2 linked regions of the Allocatelliglobosispora scoriae genome follow. The protein of the gene in region 2 interacts with the protein of the main gene of each other region in a pairwise test. Links are inferred from orthologs where the notes say so. Each region holds a gene or a part of one and is shown on either strand. Other genes may lie near its edges. The genes, in order: F4553_RS31265 and ctaD.

Region 1 (6,957 bases), on a different replicon or contig from region 2:
TGCTGGGCCTGCCCCGCATCGACGAGTGGTCGAGCGAGGACGAGCGGGGCGCGGTCTTCGGCGTCGGCGAGGGCGGCCGGATCGAGGTGGTCCAGACCGGCACTCCCAGCTCGCCGCCGGGAGTCGCGATCGAGCTGCCCAGCCGCGCTGCGGTCGACGCGCTGCACGAGACGATCACCGCGATGGAGCAACTCTTGAAGAGTTGCGGCGATCTCGGTCCGGCGGTGGTGTTCCCGCGCGGGCACTACGGTTTCGTCGTGCGGGATCCGGCGGGCAACGCCGTCCTCATCTGGAGCGAGGCCCGGTCGTGACCACCATGCTCGACTTCGCGCTCGACCCCGAGCTGGAGGCGCACGAGCCGCCCGAGGCGCGCGGTCTCGCCCGCGACCAGGTGCGCCTGCTCGTCGGCCGCTCCCCCGATCACGTCTCCCACCACCGATTCACCGACCTGCCGTCGCTGCTCGACCCGGGTGACGTGCTCGTCGTCAACACCTCCGCGACGATGCCGGCGGCCGTGGAGACGACCGAGCCGGGGCTCGCCGTGCACGTCTCGACGCTGCAGCCCGACGGCACCTGGCTCGTCGAGCTGCGCCGGCACGGGCAGCCGTTCCTCGGCGGTGTCGCCGGGCAGCGGCTCACGCTGCGTGGCGGTGCCACGGTGACGTTGCGGGCGGCCTACTCGGACCGGCTCTGGGCGGCCGAGTTGGACACGGTGTCGGTCCCGGCCTACCTGGCCCGGCACGGCAGGCCGATTCGTTACTCCTATGTGGAGCGCCAATGGCCGATCTCCGCCTATCACAGCGTCTTCGCGATCGAGCCGGGCAGCGCGGAGATGCCGAGTGCGAGCCGTCCCTTCACCGAGGCGCTCGTCACGAGGCTGGTGAGCCGGGGCGTCGTCATCGCACCGATCACCCTGCACACCGGTGTGGCGTCACCGGAGGCGCACGAGCGGCCGTACCCGGAGCGGTTCTCGGTCGGTGCGACCACCGCGCGCCTCGTCAACCAGGCCAGGGCCGCGGGTGGCCGAGTCGTCGCGGTCGGGACCACCGCGGTCCGCGCGATCGAAACGGCCGCGCGGGCCGACGGGTCGGTCGCGGCCGCCGGCGGCTGGACCGACCTGGTGGTCACGCCCGACCAGGGGGTACGCGTGGTCGACGGCCTCCTCACCGGCTTCCACGAACCGCGAGCGTCGCACCTGCTGATGCTGGCCGCGATCGCCGGGAACGACCTGTTGGGACGGTGCTACGCCGAGGCGATCGGGGAACGCTATCTGTGGCACGAGTTCGGGGACCTGAACCTCTTGCTCACGCATTGAGTTCGCTTGCCTACGTGCGGCATGATTCAACCGTGACCGCATGGGAGTACGCACGGCTGGAATATCGATCGGCCGGGGTCTTGGGCAACGACAAGTTCATGGACTGGGACGCGACGTTCCATTACCCGGGCGGGTCCAGCCGCTGGGGCACGGATGAGCGCTTCGACGACCTGCGCCACCTCAACCGTGCCGGTGCGGCCGGGTGGCAGGCCTATGACCGCACCACGATCTTCATGCACGGCGAGCCGCACCGCCTCTTCGCCGTGACCTATTCCATGCGCCGGGCCATCACCGATTAGAGCCGGCGGTTGGCGAGGCTGGGCAGCTCCGCGCGGATCTTCGTGAGCCGGGCCAGGTCCAGCTCCGCGACGGTGACGCCGACGGTGTCCGGGGCCTGCGCGATCACGGTGCCCCACGGATCGATGACCATGCTCCGGCCGAAGCAGGTGCGGCCGGGGTCATGGTCGCCGATCTGCCCGGCCGCCACGACGTAGCACTGGTTCTCGATCGCCCGGGCCCGCAGCAGCACCTCCCAGTGGTCGCGGCCGGTGTGCGCCATGAAGGCCGCCGGGACCACGATCACCTGCGCGCCGCCCTCGACGGCGAGCCGCCGGTAAAGCTCGGGGAAGCGCAGGTCGTAGCAGATCGAGAAGCCGACCCGGACCCCGTCGACGTCGGCGACGACGGTCTCGGCGCCGGGCGCGATCGTCGCGGACTCCAGAAAGGACACCCGCCCCGGGATCTCCACGTCATAGAGGTGGATCTTCCGGTAGGCGGTGACGAGGGCGCCGGACCGGTCGAAGAGCGGCGCGGTGTTGTGCGTGCGCTCCCCGTCGGCGCTGGCTTCGTGGAACGACCCCGCGAGCACCCACATCCCCAGCTCCCGGGCGGCATCGGCGAAGAACGCCGCGTAATCGCCGGTCAGCGTCTCCGGCTTCGGCGCGCCCGCCGCGGGGCCGAGGTAGTCCGTGTACTCCGGGAGCACGGCGAGGTCGGCACCGAGCGCGGCGGCCCGGTCGAGCAGCTCGCGGGCGGTGGCGAGGTTGGCCGCGCGGTCATCGCGGGCGTTGAGCTGGCAGACGGCGACGCGCATGGCAGGGGCTCCCGGTGGCTCGGCGATCAGCTGGTGAAGGTGGCGAGTCGGCGGATGCCCTCGTCGAGGACGGCATCCGACTTGCAGAAGGCGAAGCGGACATAGCGTCGGCCGGTCTCGACATCGTCGAAGAAGACCTGGGCGGGGATCGCCACCACCTTGGCCTTCTCGGCGAGATCGCGGCAGAACTCGACGCCGTCCTCATAACCCAGCGAGCGGACGTCGATCTGCAGGAAATAGGTCCCCTCGCACGGGTAGGTCTCCGCACCCATCGCGGTGAGCGCCTTGCGCAGCCGGTCGCGGCGCTCCTGCAGATCGGCGCGGAGCGCGGCGACCCAGTCCAGCTCGTCACGCAGCCCGACGGCGATCGCGGCCTGGAACGGCGTACCCCCGGCGAAGGTGAGGAACTGCTTCGCCTTGCGCGCGGCGGCGACGAGCGGTGCCGGACCGCAGACCCAGCCGATCTTCCAACCGGTCGCGGAGAAGGTCTTGCCCGCCGACGAGATCGTCAGCGTGCGTTCGCGCATGCCCGGCAGCGTGGCGAGCGGGATGTGCTCGGCGCCGTCGAAGGTCAGGTACTCGTAGACCTCGTCGGTGACGGCGATCAGGTCGTGCTCGACGCAGAGCTCGGCGATGAGGGTCAGCTCGGCTGCGGTGAAGACCTTGCCGGTCGGGTTGTGCGGGCTGTTGAGCAGCAGCAGCCTGGTCTTCGGCGTGATCGCGGCACGCAGCTCGGCCGGGTCGAACCCGAAGCGGTCGCCGGCCATCCGGAGCTGCACCGGGCGGCGGACCGCACCGGCCATCGCCATGTTGGCGAGGTAGCTGTCGTAGTAGGGCTCGAAGACGACCACCTCGTCGCCGGGCTCGCAGAGCGCGATCAGCACGGACGCGATCGCCTCCGTCGCACCGGCGGTCACCATGATCTCGCCGCCGTCGGGGTCGAAGACCTGGCCGTAGCGGTCCGCCCGGGCGGCGGCGATCGCGGACTTCAGCTCCGGCAGGCCGTCGACCGGCGGATACTGGTTGAGCCCGGCGGAGATGGCGTCGCGCGCGGCGGCGAGCACGCCGGCCGGGCCGTCGGTGTCGGGGAAGCCCTGCCCGAGGTTGACCGCGCCGGTGCGCTTGGCCAGGGCAGTCATCTCGGCGAAGATCGTCGTCCCGAGGCCGCGCAGCTTGCTGCTGGTCACATCCGTCACCCGCCACATGCTACAGCTCGGGCCGGTGGCAGACAGCTTCGACGGTGCCGAAGGCTATGCCACCCACATCAATTCCGGATTCCAGGACGACGTCACGACATAGCACGGAATCGCGTATGGAGACATTAATCAATGACCCCTGCGACACCCTTGTGCGACCCTTGCCAATCGGCATTCGGCGGAGACGGACACCCATCCGAACAGACGGTATTCTCCCGGCTCCGAGCAGCTCATGGCGCGCACTGTCGGCGCACCGACAGCATTCGAGCAGCTATTCGACCGTCCCTCGCGAGGAAATGCCGGGCGTCCTGTCAATGAACGCTTTATTGCCACCCCGGTGAAACTGCGGCAACCTGATGGCTCCTCGACGGATCGCGCGACCTGGAGTGCAACGGTGTCGGATGACGTGCTCGGCCGGTTCGGTTATCAGCAGGAGCTGCGCAGGGGCGTGGGCCTGGCCGATCTGGTCTTCTATGGACTGATCTTCATGGTGCCGATCGCACCCTTCGCCATCTTCGGCACCGTCTTCGCCGCCTCGGGCGGGATGCCGGTGCTCGCCTACGCCGTGGGGCTGGTCGCGCTGCTGCTCACGGCCGCTTCCTACACCCAGATGCTGCGCGCCTTCCCGCTCGCGGGCAGCGTCTACAGCTACGCCGGGCGCTCCATCGGGGCATCGGCCGGATTCCTCACCGGCTGGGCGATCTTCCTCGACTACATCCTGGTGCCCAGCCTGCTCTACCTCATCGCGGCGACGGCGATGCACGCCGCCGTGCCGAGCATCCCGGTCTGGCTCTGGCTGATCGGATTCGTGCTCGCCAACACCCTGATCAACCTGCGCGGCATCCGGATGACGGCGCTCTTCACCAAGGTGATGATCGTCGGCGAGCTGATCGTCCTCGCCGTCTTCCTCGGTATCGGCATCTGGGCGCTCGCCGACGGCCGGGGCCACGGCTGGAGCCTCACCCCGCTCTTCAACTCCGAGACCTTCACCTGGCCGATCATCCTCGGCGCGGTCTCCGTCGCCGTGCTGTCGTTCCTCGGCTTCGACGGCATCTCCATGCTCGCCGAGGAGGCGAGGGGCGGCGCCGCACAGGTCGGCAAGGCGATCAAGCTGGCGCTGATCCTCGCCGGGGTGCTCTTCATCGTGCAGGTCTGGGTCGCCTCGCTCCTCGTCGCCGACCCGGCGGCGCTGCTCGCGGCGGGCGACCCCGACGGCACCGCCTTCTATGACGCGGCGGCGCAGACCGGCGTCTCCTGGCTCGCCGACCTCACCTCCACCGCGACCGCGATCGCCTGGGGGCTCGCCGACACGCTCGTGGCCCAGGTCGCCGTCTCGCGGCTGCTCTACGCGATGGCCCGCGACCGCCAGCTGCCGAGGTTCCTCGCCACGGTCTCGATGAAGCGCGGCGTGCCCGCCAACGCGACGCTGCTCGTCGCCGCGCTCTCCACCGTCGTCGGAGTGTGGATGTCGACCCGGGCCGACGGCATCGGGCTGCTCGTCGGGCTCGTCAACATGGGCGCGATGGTCGCCTTCGTCGTGCTGCACCTGTCGGTGATCGTGCATTACCTGATCCGGAACCGCTCGGGCAACCTGCTGGCGCACCTGGTGCTGCCGCTCGCCGGGATCGGCGTACTCGTCATGGTGATCGTCAATGCCGGCGTCTGGGCGCAGGCGCTCGGCGCGGTCTGGCTGATCCTCGGCGTCGTCGCACTGATCGGGATGACCCTGGCCGGGCGGTCGCCCACGCTGGCCGGGATGAGCCGGGCAGAATGACCGGCATGTATGCCTATACCCTCGGCGGCCGGGCCGCGATCGGCACCGTGCGGCCCGGCGAGATCCTGCGGGTCTCCACACAGGACTGTTTCGGCGGGCTGGTCCGCGGGCCGCAGGATCTGCCGTCGCAGGTCTGCCCGCTGCCCTTCGTCAACCCCGTCACCGGGCCCTTCCATGTCGAGGGAGCGCGGCCCGGCGACACCCTGGCGCTGCACTTCGCGGCGATCACGCCCGCCCGCGACTGGGGCGTCTCGGCGACGGTCCCGCACTTCGGCGCGCTCACCTCGACGGATCGCACCGCGAGCCTGCAACCGCCGCTGGAGGAGCGGGTCTGGGTCTACGACATCGACACCGCCGCAGGCCTCGTGCACTTCCGGGCCACCCGCGGCGACCAGGCCGTCGCGCTCCCGCTCGACCCCATGCACGGTACGGTCGGCGTCGCCCCCGCCGGTTTCGAGGTCCGTTCCACGCTGACCTGCGACTCCCACGGCGGCAACCTGGACACCCCGGAGATCCGAGCGGGCGCCACGCTGTATCTCGGCGTCAACGTCGACGGCGCCCTCTTCTCCCTCGGCGACGGCCATGCGCGCCAGGGCGAGGGCGAGGCGTGCGGCACCGCGGTCGAGACGGCGATGGAGACGACGCTCGTCGTCGACCTCATCCCGAACACCGCGACACCGTGGCCGCGGATCGAGACCGACTCATACCTCATCTCGGTCGGGGTGGCCCGGCCGCTGGAGGACGCCTACCGCATCGCGCACGCCGACATGACGCGCTGGATCGGCGAGCTGACCGGCTTGGAGCAGCTCGACGCCTATCAGCTGCTCTCGCAGGCCGGCACCGCACCGGCGGGCAACGTGGTCGACCCCAACTACACGATGCTCGCGAAGATCGCCAAACGATGGCTGCCGGGGCCGGCTGCGGCCTACGCCGGCACGCATGCCCGGCTGCGGTCGATCGCCGCGGCGGGGTGACCTGATCGCTCTACGACACACACGGGAGGCGGCGGTCATGCAGCGATTGACCCTCCGCGACGAGGTCTACCTGCTCGCGCACGACGATCGTGGCGAGCCGCGCATCCACACGGGCTCGCTCTCCTTCGGGCTCGCCGGTGCGATCCTGATCGACCTGGTGCTCTCCGGTCACGTCACGGTGGAGCCGGGGCGGGTGGCCCTGCGCGACACCGCCCGCACCGGCGACGGGATCGGCGACTGGGCGATCGCCCAGATGGTCGGCGACCAGCTCCCCCGGCAGCCGCGCGGGTGGCTGGGGACGATCGCCCGGGACGCCTATGACCGGACCACCGGCGGGCTGCACGCGGCGGGGCTGGTGACGAAGACGAGCTACCGGCGGCTGCTCGGCTCGATGGTGGTGCGCTACCCGCCGGCGCCGGACGCGCCGATCGGCTCCACCCGGGCCCGGGTCTGGTACGCCGTGAACGGCCGCGAGACCCCGGACGACCAGTGCGCCGCGCTCTGCGGACTGGTCGGCACGCTCCGGCTGGAGTCGACCCTCAACGTCAACCTCCCGTCGGGCGAGCTGCTCAGCCGCCTGTCCTACCTGCTCGATCAGCAGCAGC
Region 2 (6,981 bases):
GCGATCCGGATCGACTCCGGCGACCTGTCGGTGCTGGCCGCGCAGTCGCGAGCCCTCCTCGACGAGCTCGGCGCGCCCGACGTGAAGATCGTCGTCAGCGGCGATCTCGACGAGTACGCCATCGCGGCGCTCGCCGCCGAGCCCGTGGACGCCTACGGCGCCGGAACGGCCGTGGTGGTCGGATCGGGAGCACCGACCGCCGGACTCGTCTACAAGCTCGTCGAGGTGGCCGGACGGCCCGTCGTGAAGCGCTCCGAGAACAAGGCGACCGTCGGCGGGCGCAAGACCGCCGTACGCCGCCACAAACCCACCGGCACCGCGACCGAGGAGATCGTCTTCGTCCGCTCCGCCCCGACACCGGAGCCCGGCGACCGGACGCTGTCCCGCCCGCTGATCCGGGCCGGTGCCCTCGTCGACGGCCTGCCCACGCTGGAGGAGTCCCGCGAGCACCTGCGCGCCGCGCTCGTCTCCATCCCCTGGGAGGGCCTGAAGCTCTCCGTGGGCGACCCCGCCATCCCGGTGACGGTCCTCACCACCTGACCCTGCGTCACCCAAGATCGCCGCAACTCTTCAAGAGTTGGTCCTGAGGACCGCCGCCTGCTGCATACGGCGCCCGGTTCCTCTAGCACCAACTCTTGAAGAGTTGGTGCTAAACGACCGCATCAGGCGGGCGCGGGGGCGAGTGCCGGAGCCCTGCGGTAGGCGGGGAGTGCGGCGAGCACCGCGACCGCGCCGACCAGCCCGGCCACCGCGAACGCCCAACCCGGACCCGTGTGGTCGACCACGAACCCCGCGAACGGCGCCCCGATCGTCGTCCCCGCCGTCATCGCGGAGCCGAGCAGCCCGGTCGCCTCGCCCCGGGACGCGGGCGGGACCACGCGCGAGAGCGTGTCGTTCGCCGCGACCATCGCCGGTGCGCAGAGCACGCCGGACGGGATCAGCAGGAGCAGCAGCCACTGCCAGGTCGGCGCCATCCCGGCCGGGATGGTGAGCAGCCCCATCACCGCGACCAGCGTGAGCACGGAGATCGGCTTGCGGATCGCGCCGAAGACCAGCCCGCCGATGAGCGAATAGGCGCACCAGAGGGCGATCGCGACGCCGGTCCAGGTGATCGCACCGGCCTCGCGCATCATCGCGACGATCGCCAGGTCGGTGGCGCTGAGGATGAAGGTCGCCGCCGCCGAGGCGATCAGCACCGCGACGAGGCGCGGGCCGAACCAGCTCCGGCGCGGCGGCGCCACCTCGGGGATCTCCTGGCCCTCGGGCCGGGTCGCCGGGTTCATGACGAACAGCGTCGCGCCCGAGACGACCAGGCCGACCGCGAGCAGGTAGATCCCGGTGCCGGTCGAGAGCGTCGTGGCGAGCAGCACCGCGAGGGCCGGCCCGACCATGAAGGAGAGCTCGACGATCATGGAATCCAGCGCGTACGCCGGGCGTCGCTGCTCGCCGGGGACCATCGCCGCGAGCGCGATCCTGATCGTGCCGAAGATGGGGATGCAGAGGAGCCCGCCGACGAGGGCGGCCGGCACGAGCAGCTGGTAGCTCAGGTGCGGCGCCGTCGACCAGACCACGAGCTGGACGAGTGTCGTCAGCAGCATCGCCGGTCGCATGCCCCGCCGGTCGATGAGGCGGCCCATCAGCGGCGAACCGATGGCGACGCCGATGGTGTATGCGGCGGTGACGAGACCGGCCTCCGCCCACGACCGGTGCAGACCGGTGGCGACGTGCAGGGTCAGCGTCATGCCGATGGCCGTGGAGGGGATGCGCGCCAGCATCCCGATCAGCAGCAACGCGCGGACACCGGGTACGGCGAGGACCTGACGGTAAGGTGCGAGACTCATAGCACCCCTATCATGCCGGTCGGGTCCGACATCGTGGCAAGTGAATTACGATCACCGGATGACCTATGGTGTTCGCTCCTCCGTGGCCCCCCTTCGCCGTGCCGCCCTGCGCCGCCCCGCCGTCACCGGCGACTGGGCCGAGGCCGGCTGGCGGAGGCCGGACACCGAGCTCCTCCTCGCGCAGCACGAGGCGTTCGCCGAGAAGCTCACCGAGCTGGGCGTCTCCGTCGAGGTGGCGCCCGCGACGGAGGGGGAGGTCGATGCGGTCTTCGCCTACGACTCGGTCTTCGTCATCGGCGGCGGCACCGTGGTCTTCCGGTCCGCGAAGCCGTGCCGGCAGGGCGAGGCTGCGAAGCTCGCCGCCGCACTGGAGGGCTTCGGCGTGCCGACCATGGCGAGTCTCACCGCGCCGTCGGTGATGGACGGCGGCGACGTCTGCTGGATCGGCGACAACGTGGCGGTCGCCGGGCGGGGCTACCGCACCAACCAGGCGGCCCACGAGGAGCTGCGGGCCCTTCTCGCCGCCGAGGGCCAGCAGCTCTTCTCCTATGACATGCCGCATGACCAGGGGCCCGCGCACGTGCTGCACCTGATGTCGGGCATCTCCCCCGTCGCCGACGACCTCGCCGTCGTCTTCGAGCCGATCATGCCGGTGGCGCTGCTCCAGGAGCTCGCCGCACGCGAGATCACGACGATCCCCGTCGACCCCGACGAGTACGCGACGCTCGGCAGCAACGTGCTCGCCGTACACCCCGGGGTGGTTGTGATCTTCGAGGGCAACCCGAAGACGGCGGCCGCGCTCGCGAAGCACGGCGTCGAGGTGCACGAGGTCGCGGCGAGCGAGCTCGCCAAGGGCGACGGCGGCCCCACCTGCCTGACCCGCCCTCTCTGGCGCGCGTAGCCGCCAGATCGCGTTGTTTCCCGGAAAGTGGGCGAATCGCCGGGTCGGGAAGGGCCTGTTTCCGGGAAGCAACGTGATCATGCCTGGGAGCGCCCGCGCGCCTACCATGAGGGCATGGCACGAGCGCTGATCATCGTGGACGTTCAGAACGACTTCTGTGAGGGCGGTTCGCTGCCCGTCGACGGGGGGTCCGCCGTCGCGGCGGGCATCTCGGCAGCCCTGGCCAGGCCGGACGCGGGCTGGGATCATGTCGTCGCGACCCAGGATCACCACATCGATCCCGGCTCCCACTTCCAGGAGTGGCCGGTGCACTGTGTGGCGGAGACCTTCGGCGCGGAGTTCCACCCCGGGCTGGACACGGACCGCATCGAGGCGGTCTTCCGCAAGGGCGCGCACGCCGCGGCCTACTCCGGCTTCGAGGGCACCAGCGCCGGGATCGGCCTCGCCGCCTGGCTGCGCACCCACGATGTCACCGAGGTCGACGTCGTCGGCATCGCGACGGACTACTGCGTGCGCGCCACCGCGCTGGACGCGGCGGCCGAGGGCTTCACCACGACGGTCCTGACCGGGCTGACCGCCGGAGTGGCACCGGAGACCACGGCGACCGCCCTGGACGATCTCCGCACGGCCGGTGTCGCCATCGCCTGAGCCCTCGGCCCCGGCCCGGCGGCCGGCCACGCCGAACGCCCGGCCGCGGCAGCCACGCCGGCGACCTGACCGGCGCAGGCAGTCACACGGACAACAGAAAGCGGGCCTCCCGACAGTGGGAGGCCCGCTTCCGTGACGGCGTCGTCAGTGTTTCGAGCCGGAGACGGCCTTCGGTGCGGGACTGGTGTCCACCGCCAGGTGCGGGAACTTCGCGTCGAACGCGGGCCGCTCGGAGCGGATCCGCGGCATCGTGTCGAAGTTGCGCAGCGGCGGCGGGCAGCTCGTCGCCCACTCCAGCGAGGCGCCGAAGCCCCACGGGTCGTCCACCGTGACGAGGCGACCCGCCCGGTAGGACTTCCACACGTTGTAGAGGAACGGCAGCGTGGAGGCGCCCAGGATGAAGGCGCCGATCGTCGAGAACGTGTTCAGGAAGGTGAACCCGTCCTCCTTCAGGTAGTCGGCGTAGCGGCGCGGCATGCCCTGGGTGCCCAGCCAGTGCTGGACCAGGAAGGTGCCGTGGAAGCCGATCGTCGTCAGCCAGAAGTGGACCTTGCCGAGGCGCTCGTCGAGCATCCGGCCGAACATCTTCGGGAACCAGAAGTAGACCCCGGAGTAGACGGCGAAGACGATCGTGCCGAAGAGCACGTAGTGGAAGTGCGCGACCACGAAGTACGAGTCCGACACGTGGAAGTCGATCGGCGGGCTCGCGAGCAGCACGCCGGAGAGGCCGCCGAAGAGGAAGGTCACGAGGAAGCCGATGGCGAAGAGCATCGGTGTCTCGAACGTGATCTGGCCCCGCCACATCGTGCCGATCCAGTTGAAGAACTTCATGCCTGTCGGTACGGCGATGAGGAAGCTCAGGAACGAGAAGAACGGCAGCAGCACCTGGCCGGTGGCGAACATGTGGTGCGCCCAGACGCTCATCGACAGTGCCGCGATCATCAGCGTGGCGGCGACGAGGCCCTTGTAGCCGAAGATCGGCTTGCGGCTGAAGACCGGGATGACCTCGGAGATGATGCCGAAGAACGGCAACGCGACGATGTAGACCTCAGGGTGTCCGAAGAACCAGAAGAGGTGCTGCCAGAGCATCGGCCCGTTGGTCGAGGAGTCGAAGACGTGCGCCCCGAGCTTCCGGTCGGCGAGCAGCGCGAAGAGCGCGGCGGCGAGCAGCGGGAAGACCATCAGCACGAGCAGGCTGGTGACGAGGATGTTCCAGGTGAAGATCGACATCCGGAACATCGTCATACCCGGCGCGCGCAGGGTGATGATCGTGGTCACCATGTTGACGGCGCCGAGGATGGTGCCCAGACCGGAGATCGCGAGACCCGTGATCCAGAGGTCGCCACCGGGGCCGGGCGAGTTGACCGCGCTGTTCAGCGGGGCGTAGGCGAACCAGCCGAAGTCGGCGGCGCCGCCCGGCGTGATGAAACCGGTGATCGCGATCGTGCCGCCGAAGGCGTAGAGCCAGTAGGCGAAGGCGTTCAGGCGCGGGAAGCTGACGTCCGGCGCGCCGATCTGCAGCGGCACGATGAAGTTCGCGAACGCGAAGACGATCGGCGTCGCGAAGAACAGCAGCATGATCGTGCCGTGCATCGTGAAGAGCTGGTTGTACTGCTCCGGCGACAGGAACTGCATGCCCGGCTGCGCCAGCTCGCCACGCATGAGCAGCGCCATCAGGCCGCCGATCATGAAGAACACGAACGACGTGACCAGGTACATGAGCCCGATCTGCTTCGCGTCCGTGGTGCGCAGCAGCCGAGCGATCGCTGAACCCTTGGTGTTCTGGCGAACCGGCCAGGGCCGGGTCACGATCGGCTTCGGTGCGACGGTTGTCACGAGCGGCCTCCTGGGGCTGTTTGCCAGCTGCTCGGTACGCCCCCGACCCTCTCGGGCGAGTTGATCAGTCCAGGCGTACCTCGGACGCAGAATAATCCCCCGGTGGTCGACCATGACCGTGGGGTGGTGTGACTCGCCGTAGAGAGACGAGTCGGCTACTCAGAGTGCCCCTACTTGTTGCCGACACCGAGCTGGACGTTGAACCCGATCGCACCCGCGGCGAGCGCAGCCAGCACGAGCAGCACAATCCCCCAGGCGATGAGGCGATCCGCCGAGTCGAGAGCCTGCGCCGAACGCCACACCCGACGGAAGAAGCTGGCGGTCCGGGCGGGCTTGGAACCCACCGGAGCGGTCGGCTCGGTGTCGAGGTCGATGCCGACCGGCTCCTCCGGTGTGGCGGACGACACGGTCTTGAGCGCCCGGAACAGGATGACGCCCGCGCCACCGACGACCATCGCAGCGCCGAGCACGGCCATGATGAAAGCGATCCAGTTCTGGATGTCGCGCATCAGGAACTTCCTCCCCAAGATCATTCCATGAGCCACTGTCGATGCCCGACAGCCCGCACAGGCTATGCCTCAGGTCGAAATCCCGCACCCCCAGCGCACCTCCAGGCCGCGCCCCCTCCAGCGCCCCATCGTGGGTACGCCAGGAGCACGCGCCCGCAGCACCCACACCCATGATCGCGTTGTTTCCGGGAAGTAGTCCCCTCGCCTAGTGCTTGAGGGGACTACTTCCCGGAAACAACGCGATCAACGCGCCTTATTCGACCTCGTGCCATGGCATGAAGGGTGGCCCGGTCCTCCCACCGGGCCACCCTTCACCGTGCCGACCGCCCGAGGCCCTGTTGAGGAGGCGGCCGGCACGGGTCCTACAGCTCGAACCCGGCCGGGAAGGGGTCCTCGGGGTCGAGCAGGTACTGAGCGGTCCCGGTGATCCACGCCCGCCCGGTCACGGTCGGCACCACGGCAGGCCGATCACCGACCATCGTGGCTTCGACGAGGCGGCCGGTGAATCGCGTACCCAGGACGCTCTCGTTGATGAAGGGCGTGTCCAGCGGGAGGTGCCCGCGGAAGTGGAGTTGCGCCATGCGGGCGCTCGTACCCGTGCCGCAGGGCGACCGGTCCACCCAGCCCGGGTGGATGAGCGTGACCGCCCGGGCGTCGGCGCCGTCGCGACCGGGCTCGTAGGCCACGACGTGCCGGCAGTCGTCGATCGCCGGGTCGGTCGGGTGGATCGGGCGGGCCTGCTCGTTGATCGCGTCGATGATCTTCAGGCCGCGGTCGAGCAGCGCGGGCACGTTCGCCGGGGTCACCGGATGGCCGAGCGCGGCTGCGGGGAGGAAGGCGTAGAAGTTGCCGCCGTAGGCGATGTCCACGGTGAGATCGCCGACACCGGGCACGCTGAGCGGCACGTCCGTGGCGTGCAGGAACGACGGCACGTTGCGGAGCGTGACCGAGGTGGCCCGGCCGTCGGTGACCGCGACGGACGCGACGACGAGCCCGGCCGGCGTGTCGAGCCGGATCGTCGTGACCGGCTCCACGACCTCGACCATCCCGGTCTCGACCAGCACCGTCGCGACACCGATCGTGCCGTGGCCGCACATCGGCAGCCAGCCGGAGACCTCGATGAAGAGCACTCCCCAGTCGGCGTCCGGCCGGATCGGCGGCTGCAGGATCGCACCCGACATCGCCGAGTGCCCGCGCGGCTCGAACATCAGCAGCCTGCGCAGGTCATCGCGTTCGTTGACGCCGT

Evidence for each region.
Region 1: the proteins of ctaD (region 2) and F4553_RS31265 interact in binary tests that used the Escherichia coli proteins (3 or more experiments, as listed by UniProt). The link is inferred for Allocatelliglobosispora scoriae from one-to-one orthologs.

Annotation. Positions count from the first base shown.
Region 1 is NZ_JACHMN010000003.1:1,053,505-1,060,461, reverse strand. Bases 1,525-4,422 are described here. They hold F4553_RS31265 (pyridoxal phosphate-dependent aminotransferase), read right to left. Parts: upstream 3,614-4,422; coding sequence 2,435-3,613; downstream 1,525-2,434. Other genes in these bases: F4553_RS31260 (APC family permease), read left to right, coding at 3,999-4,422; F4553_RS31270 (carbon-nitrogen hydrolase family protein), read right to left, coding at 1,611-2,408; F4553_RS31275 (hypothetical protein), read left to right, coding at 1,525-1,614. Also shown: F4553_RS31285 (VOC family protein), read left to right, coding at 1-311; F4553_RS31280 (S-adenosylmethionine:tRNA ribosyltransferase-isomerase), read left to right, coding at 317-1,315; more of F4553_RS31275, read left to right, coding at 1,348-1,524; more of F4553_RS31260, read left to right, coding at 4,423-5,378; F4553_RS31255 (acetamidase/formamidase family protein), read left to right, coding at 5,384-6,352; F4553_RS31250 (GOLPH3/VPS74 family protein), read left to right, coding at 6,390-6,957. UniProt on the Escherichia coli protein: Shows aminotransferase activity with methionine and histidine as substrates, and to a lesser extent also with phenylalanine.
Region 2 is NZ_JACHMN010000002.1:2,656,977-2,663,957, forward strand. Bases 2,881-5,802 are described here. They hold ctaD (aa3-type cytochrome oxidase subunit I), read right to left. Parts: upstream 5,227-5,802; coding sequence 3,535-5,226; downstream 2,881-3,534. Other genes in these bases: F4553_RS17505 (isochorismatase family protein), read left to right, coding at 2,881-3,390; F4553_RS17515 (hypothetical protein), read right to left, coding at 5,397-5,735. In the rest of the region: F4553_RS17490 (nicotinate phosphoribosyltransferase), read left to right, coding at 1-540; F4553_RS17495 (MFS transporter), read right to left, coding at 663-1,841; F4553_RS17500 (dimethylarginine dimethylaminohydrolase family protein), read left to right, coding at 1,900-2,742; more of F4553_RS17505, read left to right, coding at 2,857-2,880; F4553_RS17520 (proline racemase family protein), read right to left, coding at 6,098-6,981. UniProt on the Escherichia coli protein: Cytochrome bo(3) ubiquinol oxidase is the terminal enzyme in the aerobic respiratory chain of E.coli that predominates when cells are grown at high aeration.